One region of the Mesorhizobium sp. LNHC209A00 genome, then DNA from elsewhere that is predicted to be linked to it. Evidence: predicted binding sites of a transcription regulator. Region 1 holds the regulator's gene; the other holds the start of a gene.
What was found. The regulator HrcA, encoded in region 1, represses chaperone genes, less so after heat shock. The targets are predictions, from matches to a motif close to GTTAGCACTCNCNNNNNGNGAGTGCTAAC.

Region 2: X739_RS154550 (co-chaperone GroES) is a predicted target of HrcA. The motif match lies at 5,301-5,329, and genes of this name have one in related genera.

The regions. Positions count from the first base shown of each region.
Region 1 is NZ_AYWT01000002.1:751,791-758,914, forward strand. It holds gene X739_RS158980 (LysE family translocator) at 1-168, opposite strand, end outside; gene X739_RS158975 (sorbosone dehydrogenase family protein) at 282-1,646, opposite strand; gene X739_RS158970 (hypothetical protein) at 1,736-1,933, opposite strand; gene hrcA (heat-inducible transcriptional repressor HrcA) at 2,045-3,127, opposite strand; gene rph (ribonuclease PH) at 3,282-3,998, shown strand; gene X739_RS158955 (VOC family protein) at 4,182-4,592, shown strand; gene rdgB (RdgB/HAM1 family non-canonical purine NTP pyrophosphatase) at 4,592-5,269, shown strand; gene hemW (radical SAM family heme chaperone HemW) at 5,266-6,444, shown strand; gene X739_RS158940 (low molecular weight protein tyrosine phosphatase family protein) at 6,510-6,833, shown strand; gene X739_RS158935 (GlxA family transcriptional regulator) at 6,931-7,124, shown strand, end outside.
Region 2 is NZ_AYWT01000003.1:818,446-825,569, reverse strand. It holds gene X739_RS154525 (PAS domain S-box protein) at 1-849, shown strand, start outside; gene X739_RS154530 (ester cyclase) at 966-1,352, shown strand; gene X739_RS154535 (YeiH family protein) at 1,488-2,552, shown strand; gene X739_RS154540 (GAF domain-containing protein) at 2,553-3,050, opposite strand; gene groL (chaperonin GroEL) at 3,243-4,871, opposite strand; gene X739_RS154550 (co-chaperone GroES) at 4,934-5,248, opposite strand; gene X739_RS154555 (hypothetical protein) at 5,494-5,748, shown strand; gene X739_RS154560 (DUF1488 domain-containing protein) at 5,745-6,011, shown strand; gene X739_RS154565 (hypothetical protein) at 6,282-6,488, opposite strand; gene X739_RS154570 (LacI family DNA-binding transcriptional regulator) at 6,842-7,124, shown strand, end outside.

The sequences.
Region 1 (7,124 bases):
GGCGGTCAGGTAGGTGAGATCGCCAAGCATGAGGCCAAAGGACATGGCCAGCGACGAGCGAAAGCCCGAGCCCAGCGCACGCGCGACCAGCGCGGTGACGCCGGGGCCAGGAATGGCGGCGGCGATACCGAGAGCGGCACTGTAGGCGAGGAATCCGGTGAGGGTCATGGCGTGGCGTCCAAGGGCGGTCGCGGCCTTGTCGCACGGGACGGCCTCCAGGAGAACGCCCTGAGCGCGGGATTCGCTTGCACCAGACGGCATTGGACCGGTTCGCAAGAAGATCAGGAGCGGTCGCCATTGTAAGTCACGCGCCAGATCGTGCCGTTGCCGTCCTCGGAGACGATCAAGGATCCGTCGCTGGCCACCGCAACGCCGACCGGGCGGCCCCACACTTCGCCATTGGAAACGACGAAGCCGGTCATGAAATCCTCGTATTCGCCGGTCGGCTTGCCGTCCTTGAACTTGAGCCGGACCACCTTGTAGCCGGTCCTGCTGCCGCGGTTCCAAGAGCCGTGCAGGGCAACGAAGGCGTCGCCTCGATACGCCTGGGGAAAGCCGGCGTCGGCGGGCAAATCCTTGCCATCGTAGAAGGCGATGTTGAGCGGCGCGGAATGCGCCTGCATCAGCACGTCGGGATTGTCAGCCTTGCCGGCGAGATCGGACCGCTCGCCCTTGTGACGCGGGTCCTCATTGTCGCCGATATAATACCAGGGCCAGCCATAGAAGGCGCCTTCCCTGACCGATGTCGCGTATTCGGCGGGCACATCGTCGCCGAGCCCGTCACGCTCGTTGACGACACACCATAGCGCGCCGGTCGCCGGCTGGACGGTCATGCCCGAACAGTTGCGCAAGCCGGTGGCGACTGTGCGGCCATTCTTGCCGTCGGGATCGAAGGCCCGGACCTCGGCCCGGCCCGCCTCGGAACCCCAACTGGCGCCGAGCGGCTCAGCCTTGGCCCAGGCGTCGAGCCCGCCCCTGGGCCTCTTGCCCATGTCCTCGGCGACATTCGAGCCGGAGCCGACGGAGAGGTAAAGTGTCTTGCCGTCGGGCGAGAAGGCGATGTCGCGGGTCCAGTGGTGGGTCGAGGGGATGTCACCGACGATGGTTTGCGGCTCGCCCGAGGCCTTCAGGTCGCCATTGCCATAGGCAAAACGCACGATGCTGTCGCTATTGGCGACGTAGACCCATTGCGGGTCCTTGCCCGGGGGATAGAAGGCAATGCCATAGGGCCGGTTGAGACCGCCGGCAAAGATACTTTTCTCAGCGGCTTTCGCGCTGCCCTTCGCCAGGCGATAGACGCGGACCTGGTTGGCCTTGCTGTCGGCAACGAACAGGTCGCCATTGGGTGCGATGCGCACGACGCGCGGATTGTCGATCCCCGAGGCGATCAACTCGGCCGAAAATCCCGGCGGCAGATGCGGCTTTGCATCCGCCGGCATGTCGATTACGCCGGCGCTATTGGAGGCGGATTCGGTGACATAGGGCTTCGGCAGGTCTTCCGGCTTGATCAGCCGGCGTATGCCGGGCCTGTCCGCCCGCCAGTCGCCGAAGGCGGCCGTACCTTTGAGCAGAGGCTGGTCCGCTTGCTGGGCGAGCGCCGCGGTCGTGATAAACAGTGCGGACATCGCCAGTCCAGCCAGTCGCATCACTTCCTCCAATCAGTCGTGAGGGAAATCAACGATCGGTTTGCCCGTGGGTTCCGTGACGCACAATGACTTGAAGCAACCTCCTGGAATCAGGTCCCGGCAGCGTAAAAATCGTCGTCCAGGCGTTTTTCCAATTCAACGAGATCGGCCGGCAACGGCAGGCCCATGGCGCGCATTTCCCGCAGTTTTTCGCGCAGCTGTTCCTGAATTTCGTGCTGGTCCTCCGGCTGGTTGACCATCTCTTCGAGCAGCAGACTGATCTGGGCCTTGAACGATTCGAGCGCCATTCTTTTTCTCCTTTGCAGCCCGTTTGGATTGGGTCCCGCCAGGAAAGTCATCGTCCTCGGGACGCGGTCGAATTCCGGCATGGAACCCAAAGCGATAATTCCTCGGCTCTCTTACCTCAGCATGCGGGAAATCAGCTGCGCCGTATAATCCACCATCGGCACGATGCGGGCATAGTTGAGCCGGGTCGGGCCGATGACGCCGAGCGCACCGACGACGCGGGCGTCCTTGTCGCGATAGGGCGCCACCACCAGCGACGAGCCCGACAGCGAGAACAGCTTGTTCTCCGAGCCGATGAAGATGCGCACGCCCGATCCCTGCTCGGCGAGGTCGAGCAGCTGGATCAGCCCGTCCTGCGTCTCCATGTCCTCGAACAGGTGGCGCAAGAGTTCGATGTCGGCCTGGGCGGTGACGTTTTCCAGCAGATTTGCGCGGCCGCGCACGATGAGCCGCGCCGGCAGGCCGCTTTCGGCGCCGGCCCACACCGCAAGTCCCTTCTCGACGAGGTCCTGCGACAGCGTGTCGAGGGCGGCTCTCGTCTCTTCCTTGATGCGGGCGATCTCGGTGCGCGCCTCGGCCAGCGTGCGGCCGCGAATATGCGCGTTGAGGAAGTTCGAGGCCTCGTGCAGTTGCGAGACGGTGATGCCGGCGGGCAGTTCGACGACGCGGTTCTCGACATCGCCATTCTGCGAGACCAGCACGGCAAGCGCCTTGGTCGGCTCCAGCTGGATGAATTCGATATGCTTGAGCGCCACCTCGTTCTTGGCCGCCAGCACCAGGCCGGCGCCGCGCGACATGCCCGACAGCATCTGGCTGGCCTCGGTCAGCATATGCTCAAGCGTCGCGCCCGAGCCGGAGGCCCGCACCTGTGCCTCGATGGTGCGGCGCTCCTCGTCGGAGAGGTCGCCAAGCTCCATGAAGGCGTCGACGAAGAAACGCAGGCCAGCCTGGGTCGGCAGGCGCCCGGCCGAGATGTGCGGCGCATAAATCAGCCCGAGATGCTCGAGGTCGCTCATCACGTTGCGGATGGTGGCGGGCGACAGCGAGGACGGCAGGATGCGCGACAGGCTGCGCGAGCCCACGGGTTCGCCGTCCCGCAGGTAGGAATCGACGATGCGCCGGAAGATGTCGCGCGAGCGCATGTCGAGTGACTGAAGAGCCAACGACTGCGAAACGGGATCGACTGCCTTGGTCATTCGGCCAAAAACCTCCGGTTCAAGGATATAGACTTCGGTGCGCCGCGCGCAACCCGGTGTCTGTGCCGGATCGCTCGGCCATTTTCCTTTGCACCACGGGCTTGGTGGGGCTACAAGCCGGCCACAATTCAAAAATGACAAGAAAGCAGGCCGAATGCGCCCCTCCAAACGCCAATTCGACGAAATGCGCGCCATATCCTTCGAGCGCGGCGTCTCCAAGCATGCCGAAGGCTCGTGCCTGGTGAAGTTCGGCGACACGCATGTCCTGTGCACCGCGAGCCTCGAGGAAAAGGTGCCTGGCTGGATGCGCAATTCCGGCAAGGGCTGGGTGACGGCCGAATATGGCATGCTGCCACGCTCGACCGGCGAGCGCATGCGCCGCGAGGCCTCAGCCGGCAAGCAGGGCGGCCGCACGCTGGAAATCCAGCGGCTGATCGGCCGTTCGCTGCGCGCCGTGGTCGACCTGCAGGCGCTGGGCGAACAGCAGATCACCGTCGACTGCGACGTCATCCAGGCCGATGGCGGCACTCGCACCGCTTCGATCACCGGCGGCTGGGTGGCGTTGTATGACTGCCTGCGCTGGATGGAAGCGCGGCAGATGGCGAGCGTTTCGAAAGTGCTGAAGGATCATGTCGCGGCGATTTCCTGCGGCATCCATGACGGCCAGCCGGTCATCGATCTCGATTATATCGAGGATTCCTCGGCCGGCACCGACGCCAATTTCGTCATGACCGGCAAGGGCGGCATCGTCGAGATCCAGGGCACCGCCGAAGGCGAGCCTTTCTCCGAAGAGCAATTCGCGGCCTTGATGGGCCTGGCCAAGAAGGGCATTTCCCGGTTGGTCAGCCTGCAGCAGATGGCGGTGGCCTGAGTTTTCGATGCCGAGCCTGGGCGCCCCCCTCTGGCCTGCCGGCTATCTCCCCCTCAAGGGGGGAGATCGGATGTTCGATCGGCTTTCGACATCTATCAACGGCGCAGGATGTGCGGCGGAGCTGAAACCGCCAATCTCCCCACTTGAGGGGGAGATGCCCGGCAGGGCAGAGGGGGGCGCCTCGTGACACCCTCCGCAATCCTGGAATCGGCCCTCTACGTCACCGACCTCGCTGAAGCAGAAGTCTTCTACACCGACATTCTCGGCCTCACTCCCCTCGGCAAGGTCGACGGCCGCCACCTGTTCTTCCGCTGTGGCGTGGGCGTGCTGCTCGTCTTCAACGCCGAGGCGACCAAAATTCCGCCCGCACCCGATGCAAGGCTGAAAGTGCCGCCGCATGGCGCGGTCGGCGAGGGCCATCTGTGCTTTGCCGCGACCGCCGATGAAATTGAGCTTTGGAAAGCCCATCTCATGGCGAAGAAAATCGCCATCGAAAGCGAATTCGAATGGCCGCAAGGTGGCCGTTCGATCTATATACGCGACCCTTCGGGCAATTCGATCGAGTTCGCCGAGCCGAGAATCTGGGGCCTTTGATGCATTCGCCAAACCTCCATGCGCTTGATGGCAAGAAGATCGTCGTCGCCAGCCACAATGAAGGCAAGCTGCGCGAATTCGCCGAGCTGATGGGGCCGTTCGGCTTCGAGGCGAAATCGGCCAAGGCGTATGGCCTGCCCGAGCCGGACGAAACCGGCACCACCTTCGAGGAAAACGCCTACATCAAGGCCTTTGCCGCCGCAAAGGCGACCGGGCTGCCGGCACTGTCGGACGATTCTGGCCTGTGTGTCGACGCGCTCGACGGCGCGCCCGGCGTCTATACAGCGAACTGGGCCGAGACTCCGGACGGATCGCGCGATTTCGCCATGGCCATGCAGCGCACCGAAGTGGCGATGCAGGAAGTTGGCGCGGCCACGCCCGAACGGCGCACGGGCCGCTTTGTCGCCGTCATCTGCCTCGCCTTTCCCGACGGCGAGGCCGAATATTATCGCGGTGAGGCCGAGGGCACGCTGGTCTGGCCGCCGCGCGGCGAGCTCGGCTTCGGCTATGATCCGGTGTTCCTGCCCAATGGCTTCGACAAGACCTTCGGCGAAATGAGCGCGGAGGAAAAGCACGGCTGGAAACCCGGCCAGGCGACGGCGCTGTCGCACCGCGCCCGCGCCTTCCAGAAATTCGCCCAAGCCCGGCTTGGTTCGGTGAGGCTTGGCTCGGCATGATCGGATCCGGCACCACCATGGCTCTCGACCGCGGTCCCGGCTTCGGCGTCTACGTGCATTGGCCGTTCTGCGCGGCCAAGTGCCCCTATTGCGACTTCAACAGCCATGTCCGCCACCAGCCGGTCGACCAGGAGCGCTTTGCCGCGGCCTTCGAGGCCGAGTTGGCAACGATGCGCCAGCGCACCGGGCCACGCGAAGTGACCAGCATCTTCCTCGGCGGCGGCACGCCGTCGCTGATGAAGCCGGAAACCGTGGCCAGGGTCCTGGACTCCGTGGCCAGGAACTGGACGGTGCCTGACGGCATCGAGGTAACGCTCGAGGCCAACCCGTCCTCGGTCGAGGCGGAGCGGTTTCGCGGTTACCGGGCGGCGGGCGTCAACCGCGTCTCGCTCGGCGTGCAGGCGCTGAACGACAAGGATTTGCGTTTTCTCGGCCGGCTGCACAACGTAAGGGAAGCCTTGCACGCCATCGGGCTCGCGCGCGACATCTTTCCGCGCCTGTCCTTCGACCTGATCTATGCGCGTCCCGGGCAGACGCCAGAGGATTGGCAGGCGGAACTCGAACAGGCGATCGGCCATGCCGCCGACCACCTATCGCTGTACCAGCTGACCATCGAGGAAGGCACGCCCTTCCATGCGCTGCACGCGGCGAAGAAATTCGTCGTTCCCGATAACGACCACGCCGCCGATCTCTATGCACTGACGCAGGAGATCACGTCGGCGCACGGCCTCCCGGCCTACGAGATCTCCAACCACGCCAGGCCGGGGGCCGAAAGCCGGCACAATCTGACCTACTGGCGCTACGGCGAATATGTCGGCGTCGGCCCCGGCGCGCATGGCCGCTTCGTCGAGAACGGCCATCGTGTGGTGACCATCGCCGAACGGATGCCGGAAACCTGGGCCAATCTGGTCGAGGCCAAGGGCCATGGCATCACTGGCGGCGAGCTCCTGACGCGCTCCGAAGAGGCGGACGAGTTTCTTTTGATGGGGCTCAGGCTCGCCGAAGGCATCGACCTCTCCCGCTACGAGGCCTTCTCCGGGCGCGGCCTGTCGAGCGCGCGGCTGTCGGTGCTGCAGGGCGAAGGCCTGGTGGCGCCGATCGGCAATTCCCGCCTGCGCGCCACGCCGGCCGGTATGATCGTGCTCGACGCCGTTGTGGCCGATCTGGCGCGGTAGAGCATGATCCCGAAAAATAGGAACCGGTTTTCGGACGAGATCATGCTCACCAAGAGACAGTAACGTTGAAAAACGTCCTTTTCGTCTGCAGCCAGAACCGCTTGCGCAGCCCGACCGCCGAGCAGGTGTTTTCCACGCGGCGCGACATCGAAGTCGCCTCGGCCGGCACCAATCATGATGCCGACGCGCCGCTGACGCACGAACTCGTCGGCTGGGCGGACATCATCTTTGTCATGGAGAAAACCCACCGGACGAAACTGCGGAAGCAATTCAGTGCTGGCCTGAAGGCGGCCAAGGTGATCTGCCTCGACATCCCCGACGACTATGAATTCATGGACCCGGAGCTGATCGCGCTTCTGAAGGCGCGCGTGTCCCGGTATCTGGACTGAGCGCTTGCGTTCGCCCCTTTGCCTTCGGCCGAACACCGTTGACCCCGAAGCCCATCTGCCCGAATTGTAGCCCCCGATCCTCCCGGCTCCGGACGCCATGGCCACGCGCGAACCACCCAAACCCTCGGACCCCCCGCTCACCTTCGCGGTGCTGGTGTTCCCCGGCTTTCCGATGATGGCGTTCAGCTCGGTCATCGAGCCACTGCGCGCCGCCAACCTACTGGCGAAGCGGCAATGCTACCGCTGGATCATCGTCGGGGCGACCCAGGGTCCGGTCGAGGCCTCGAACGG
Region 2 (7,124 bases), on a different contig from region 1:
ATACTGGAGCGCATCCGCAAAGGCGAGCGGGTCGAGACCTACGAGACCATCCGCCGTCGCAAGGACGGCAGCCTGGTGCCCGTATCCCTGACGATCTCGCCCGTACGCAATGCTGTCGGCCAGATCATCGGCGCCTCCAAGATCGCCCGCGACATCTCGACAGCCAAGGAGAGCGAATATCGCATCCGCATGCTGATGCGCGAGGTCAACCATCGGGTCAAGAACCAGTATTCCGTCATCATCTCTATGATCCGCGAGACCAGCAAGAGGTCCTCGACACCGGCGGAGTTCGAACGCCAGGTGCGCGAGCGCATCATGGCACTGTCGCTCTCGCACGACCTGCTGGTGTCCGGCGACTGGCGAGGCGCGACGATTTTCGAGCTGCTCCTTGCACAAGCCAAACCGTTCGGCAACGAGGAACGGATTTCCATGGCTGGCCCTTCCCTGACGCTGAGCCCCAATGCCGTTCAGTATCTCGGCATCGCGTTTCATGAACTGGCGACCAATTCCGCCAAATATGGCGTACTTTCGGCCGCCGAGGGAACGATATCGGTGCAATGGAAGGTGAGCAAGGCAGGCGACCTGAAACGGTTCCAGCTGATCTGGAAAGAGCGCGATGGTCCTCAGGTGCAGAACATCGGCCATGGCGGTTTCGGCACCGTTGTGCTCCAGCGCGTCGCTCCAGCAGCGGTAAGCGGCACCGGCGTTCTCGAATATGACAGCCACGGCGTCACCTGGATCCTTGAAGCACCCTTGTCGCAGCTCGAAGCCTCGGTGGACAGCGAGCACGTCGACCCACGAGGGATCGACGAGGTGATCGGCGGACCGGAATTCGAAGTCCTTCCCTGATGCCGCCGCACTCGCATTCCGGCATCGCCGCTCTATGTCTTCCCCGAACAAACATTTCTCGCCGTCCGGAACAGTCGTGGAAGACATGCGGTTGGCCAAAGCACGGAGAGCCTGCGATGACCGATGAAGATCTTGCCAAGAACTATCGTGGCTACATCGCCTGCCTCAACGCCCAGGACTGGCGGAGCCTGGACCGCTTCGTACACCAGGAGGTGCACTACAATGGCGACCGGGTCGGCCTGCCGGGTTACCGAGACATGCTGGAGCGGGATTTTCGCGCAATTCCCGATCTCTATTTCGACATCCAGCTGCTGATCGCCGATGCGCCGTTCATAGCCAGCCGCCTTCAATTCAACTGCACGCCGAAGGAAACTTTCCTCGGCCTGCCCGTCAACGGCAGGAAAGTGTCCTTCAGTGAGAACGTCTTCTACGAGTTTCTCGACGACAGGATCAGGCACGTCTGGTCGGTGATCGACAAGGCGGCGATCGAAGCGCAGCTGTAGGCCGGCCCCTTTTGTCAGCTTTTCGAAGCGTGCCTAAGACCGTTCGTAAAAATCGATCGTTCTAACGAAAATAATTCGTTGGAAAGATTAGTCTTGGAATGACATTTCTCCGTGGTACTCGCACGGAGAATTGCATTGTCTTCCCAGACCTACATCGCGAACGGTATTCCGAAAGGCCCGATTTCCGCGAATCTGGCCCAGCGCCGCAAGCGCCTCGATTCCCTGGGGAACGGCGTCATTCCCGGCATCGTGCTGGTGGCGATGATCACGGCCGTTGCCTTCTCGGCCCGCAATGTGTCCGGTTTCGCCTTGTTCAGCCCGATGATCCTGGCCGTCGTCGCCGGCATGATCTATTCCAACGTGCTCGGCACACCGGTGCACGCCAAGGCCGGCATAGGCTTTTCGCAAAAGCGCCTGCTGCGCTTCGCCATCGTGCTGCTCGGTTTCCAGCTGACGCTTGGCCAGGTGGTCTCGATCGGCGCCGGCGGCGTCGGCATCGTCGCGCTGACCCTTGGCGCCACCTTCGTCTTCACCATCACGCTCGGCAGGCTGATCGGCGTCGACGCCAAGCTGATGCAGTTGATCGCCGCCGGCACCTCGATCTGCGGTGCCTCGGCGATCGTCGCCACCAACATCGTCACCAATGCGCGCGACGAGGACGTCACCTATGCCGTCGCCTCGATCACCTTGTTCGGCACCGTCGCCATGCTCGGCTTCCCGGTGCTGGCGCCACTGCTCGGCCTCGACCAGCACGCCTTCGGACTGTGGGCCGGCGCCTCCATCCATGAGGTGGCGCAGGTCATCGGCGCCGGTTTCCAGAACGGCCCCCAGTCAGGCGAGATCGCCACCGTCGCCAAGCTGACCCGTGTCGCCATGCTGGCGCCGATGGTCGTCGCGCTCGGCCTGATGGCACGCCGCGGGAGCAGCGACCAGGCAGCTGCACGCCCGCCCATGCCATGGTTCGTCGCCGCCTTTGTCGCCGTCGTGGCGTTGAACAGCCTGGTCATGATACCAGCCGAAGTGAAGCAGGCGGTGGTGCTGGCCACCACCATCATGCTCACCATGGGGCTGGCCGCCATGGGACTGCAGGCAGACATTTCGCAACTGCGCTCGCGCGGCCTGCGCCCGCTGGCGCTCGCCTTCTGCGCCTTCCTGTTCATCGGCGGCTTCAGCCTGATGCTGGTGAAGGTCTCGGGCTAACTAGTCCTGGAACGAGCTCGCCGCGACATAGATCGCCGCCAGCGCCTCGATGCCGGCCTGGTCGGCACTGTCGAAGCGGCCGGGCAGCGGGCTGTCGAGATCGAGCACGCCGAAAACGCCCTCCTCGTCCTCGAGCAGCACGACCAGCTCGGAGCGCGAGGCGGCGTCGCAGGCGATGTGGCCGGGGAAATCATGCACGTCCTTGATCAGCATCGAGGTGCCGAGCTCGACCGCCGTGCCGCATACGCCCTGGCCGACGGCGATGCGCACGCAGGCCGGCTTGCCCTGGAAGGGGCCCAGCACCAACTCCTCGTCCGATGCCAGGAAATAGAAGCCGGCCCAGTTGAGGTCGGGCACCATCTGGAAGATAAGCGCCGCGGTGTTGGCGGCGTTGGCGATCGAATCGTGCTCGCCCTCGAGCAGAGCCTTCAATTGCTTGACAAGGCCGCGGTAGAACGCGGCCTTGTCTGAGATATCAATGGCCTGGGCCGCGAACATGACTTGTCTCCAAACTGGGAATCGCGGTTCCGTCGATGAGTTAGCTCCGCACCAACGGCCCACCGAAACAGTCTACCGTGAATCCCAACCACAGCGAAAGCCGCAAGATCAGGACAGCCGCCGGATGCTCACGCAAGGCAGCGCTCCATTGCGCCAACCTCGCGAGACCTGGCTGCCCTTCCAGCTGCCGCCCTAGTAACCGCCCATGCCGCCACCACCACCCGCCGGCGCCGCATCCTTCGGCGGGATGTCGGTGATCATCGCTTCGGCGGTGATCAGCAAGGCCGCGATCGAGCCGGCATCCTGCAATGCGGTGCGCACCACCTTCGCCGGGTCGACGATGCCGGCCTTGATCATGTCGACATAGGTCTCGTTCTGAGCGTCGAAGCCCTGATTGTGGTCCTTGCTGTCGGCGAGCTTGCCGACGACCACTGAGCCCTCCACGCCGGAATTCTCGGCGATCTGGCGGATCGGCGCCTCAAGCGCGCGAAGCACGATGGAGATGCCGGCGGTGACATCCGCATTGGCGCCGTTCAGGCCCGATAGCGCCGACCGGGCACGAAGCAGGGCCACTCCGCCGCCTGGCACGATGCCTTCCTCGACCGCAGCGCGCGTCGCGTTCAGCGCGTCGTCGATGCGGTCCTTCTTTTCCTTCACTTCCGACTCGGTGACGCCGCCGACGCGGATGACGGCAACGCCGCCCGACAGCTTGGCCAGCCGCTCCTGCAGCTTTTCCTTGTCGTAGTCCGAGGTGGTCTCCTCGATCTGGCCCTTGATCTGGGCGACGCGCGCCTGGATCGTCGCCTTGGTGCCGGCGCCGTCGATGATCGTGGTGGTGTCCTTCTCGATCAGCACGCGCTTGGCGCGGCCGAGCATCTCGATGGTGACGTTTTCGAGCTTGATGCCGAGATCCTCGGAAATCATCTGGCCCGATGTGAGCACCGCGATGTCTTCCAGCATCGCCTTGCGGCGATCGCCGAAGCCCGGCGCCTTGACGGCCGCGACCTTGAGGCCGCCGCGCAGCTTGTTCACGACCAGCGTGGCCAGCGCCTCGCCTTCGACGTCCTCTGAAATGATCAGCAGCGGCCTGCCGCCCTGCACCACCGCTTCGAGGATCGGCAGCATCGCCTGGAGATTGCCGAGTTTTTTCTCGTGGATGAGGATATAGGGATCCTCGAGCTCGGCGCGCATCTTGTCTGCATTGGTGACGAAGTAGGGCGAGAGATAGCCGCGGTCGAACTGCATGCCTTCGACGACGTCGAGTTCGGTCTCGGCGGTCTTGGCTTCCTCAACCGTGATGACGCCGTCATTGCCGACCTTGTTCATTGCCTTGGCGATCATTTCGCCGACGCTGGCGTCGCCATTCGCGGCGATGGTGCCGACCTGCGCGATCTCGGCCGACGACTTGACCTTCTTGGCCTTCGCCTTGATTTCCCCGACGACGGCGGCAACGGCCTGGTCGATGCCGCGCTTCAGGTCCATCGGGTTCATGCCGGCGGCGACCAGCTTGGCGCCTTCGCGCAGGATCGAAGCGGCCAGCACCGTGGCTGTCGTGGTGCCGTCACCGGCAAGGTCGTTGGTCTTCGAGGCCACTTCGCGCACCATCTGCGCGCCCATGTTTTCGAACTTGTCGGCAAGCTCGATTTCCTTGGCGACGGTGACGCCATCCTTGGTGATGCGCGGAGCGCCGTAAGCCTTGTCGATGATGACGTTGCGGCCCTTGGGACCCAGCGTCACCTTCACCGCATTGGTGAGGATTTCGACGCCGCGCAGCATGCGGTCACGCGCATCGGTGGAGAATTTGATTTCCTTGGCAGACATGATTTTTTATCCAATCGAGTTTGAGGGGGGCCAGCCGCCGCGCCGAACGCGCGGCGCTCCAGTCAGGCGGCCTTCTTGGCTTCGACAGCCCTTTCGATGACGCCCATAATGTCGGCTTCCTTCATGATCAGCAGGTCTTCGCCGTCGATCTTGACCTCGGTGCCCGACCATTTGCCGAATAAGATCAAATCGCCGGCCTTGACGTCGAGCGGAACGAGCGCGCCGTTTTCGTCGCGTGCCCCTGGGCCGACGGCAATGACTTCGCCTTCCGCAGGCTTTTCCTTGGCATTGTCGGGAATGATGATGCCGCCCTTGGATTTGGTGTCGCCTTCGGCGCGCCGGACGACGACGCGGTCGTGGAGTGGACGGAACTTCATGGGAACTTCTTTCTGCGGCCGGCATAGGCGGCCGCGCCCTCTCTATAGGCGGTTTGGCACTCGATAGATAGGAGTGCCAAAATTTATCGGGGGACGGAATTAAATGTTGGAAGTATTAGTTTCGCACCCGGTTTCCTGATATCCGAAGTCAGCCAAATATTTTCGAAAATTGAATTTTTCCGGTCGAGCGCCTATTTATCGGACAAGTTCGCTTTCACGATTTCATGCGCAAGGAGATTTCTTCAATGGCCGACGGCAATCAGACGATCATGCAAAAAGCTGAAGCCCGCTTTGTCGACAAGCAGAAGAAAACCGCGGAACGCAACAAGGCAACCGCCGAATACATGTCCGAGGCGAGGGCCAGGGAGATCAAGACGGCGAGGCTAAGGGAATTGCGGTTGGCCAAGGAAGAAGCCGATCGCGTGACGGAAGCACTGAACCCGACGCCGAAAAAGAAGCGGGTGGTGAAGAAGGCTGCGGCAACGGGGGTCAAGACATGAGCCTGACATTCCCCAACCGCAGCCGCAGCTATGACGTGGCCGGCAAACGCATTCGCTTCGTTGGCCATGACGGCATGCTCCAGATTTCCTTCTCCGTGGCCGCCGACGCAATGGCCAGGATGCAGCCGGACACCGCCGCCGACGAGGCCGGCTATCTTGCCGCCTTCGACCGGTCGAGTTCCACTATCCACGACGTCGCCGCCAAGGCCTACGGCCGCACCCGCAAGAGCCTGTATGTCCTGACATCGGATGATTTCGGCTGAGACGCAGCCGCAAATCCAGATAAAGCGCGAAGCGATCTTCAGTCCATGAATGCGTCAAGGCGATGAGACGGGGCAGGACTTACACTCAGCCCTCTCCCGGCACTTGACGTCTCGGACACTCATCTGATCGACACCATATCGGCATTTTTCGGGTTCATGCCGACCATCACCCTTTGCCTGAGTACTGCAGGCTGACCGGTCAAGACATCGATGATGGCCCAGCCTTGGGGCAAGTCCATGCGCGGTGCATGATTGGCCATGCGGTGTGGCTCAGCCTCGCAACACGAAGAAGACCATGCCCAGGACCGCTACCGTCCAGGCGACAACCGAAAGCTTCAGCGCCATGCCGCCATGCGCGGTCAGCATCTCCCGCAGGCGTGCCGCGCTACGCGCCGACACGGCCGGTGCGGCCACCAGGGCGGCGGGTGCCTTGGCGCCAAGTTTTCCAAAGACGGGCAGCGGCGACGGTTCACGCACGAAGTTGACCTCGAATGTCGGGAGTTGGCTCGGCGAACTTGCCCAGCCCCTCCATAGCACCCTTTAGCGAACTCGCTGCATGCCAAATCGGCGCCCGTTGCGGTTCGGCCCGGGAGATACCGGAGTTTCAACTGGCGCACGGCCACTTGTGAACCGGCTCCGATGGCCGCGGCTCGCTCACAAATCCGATCTCGCCAGCAGTAGTAACTTTTCTCTTGAACCGGCCATTGATGTGGACTAGCCTCGAGTTGAGAAAAGGTTTTTCCAGACATTCCCGATCGGGTTCGGCCGTTGGCCGGCTCTATTCCGGGCGGTAAGAGAAAACCTTTTCCCAACCAAGGATTTTTGCCGCGATGGCATCGGACGATCAGCCAGTTTCGGTCTTTCCCAAACCCGTCACTTTGCGTGACGTGGCCGCGCAGGCCGGCGTCAGCGTTGCCACCGCATCCAAGGCGCTCAACGATCAGGGGCGCATGACCGCCGAGACCCGCGAACGCATTCGAGAGACGGCGCGCAGCCTGGGCTTCCGGCCCAACAGCCTGGCGCAGAGCCTGCTGAGGCGCCGCTCCTTTACTGTCGGCCTGCTCACCAACGACACCTATGGCCGTTTCTCGCTGCCGCTGATGTCGGGCATTT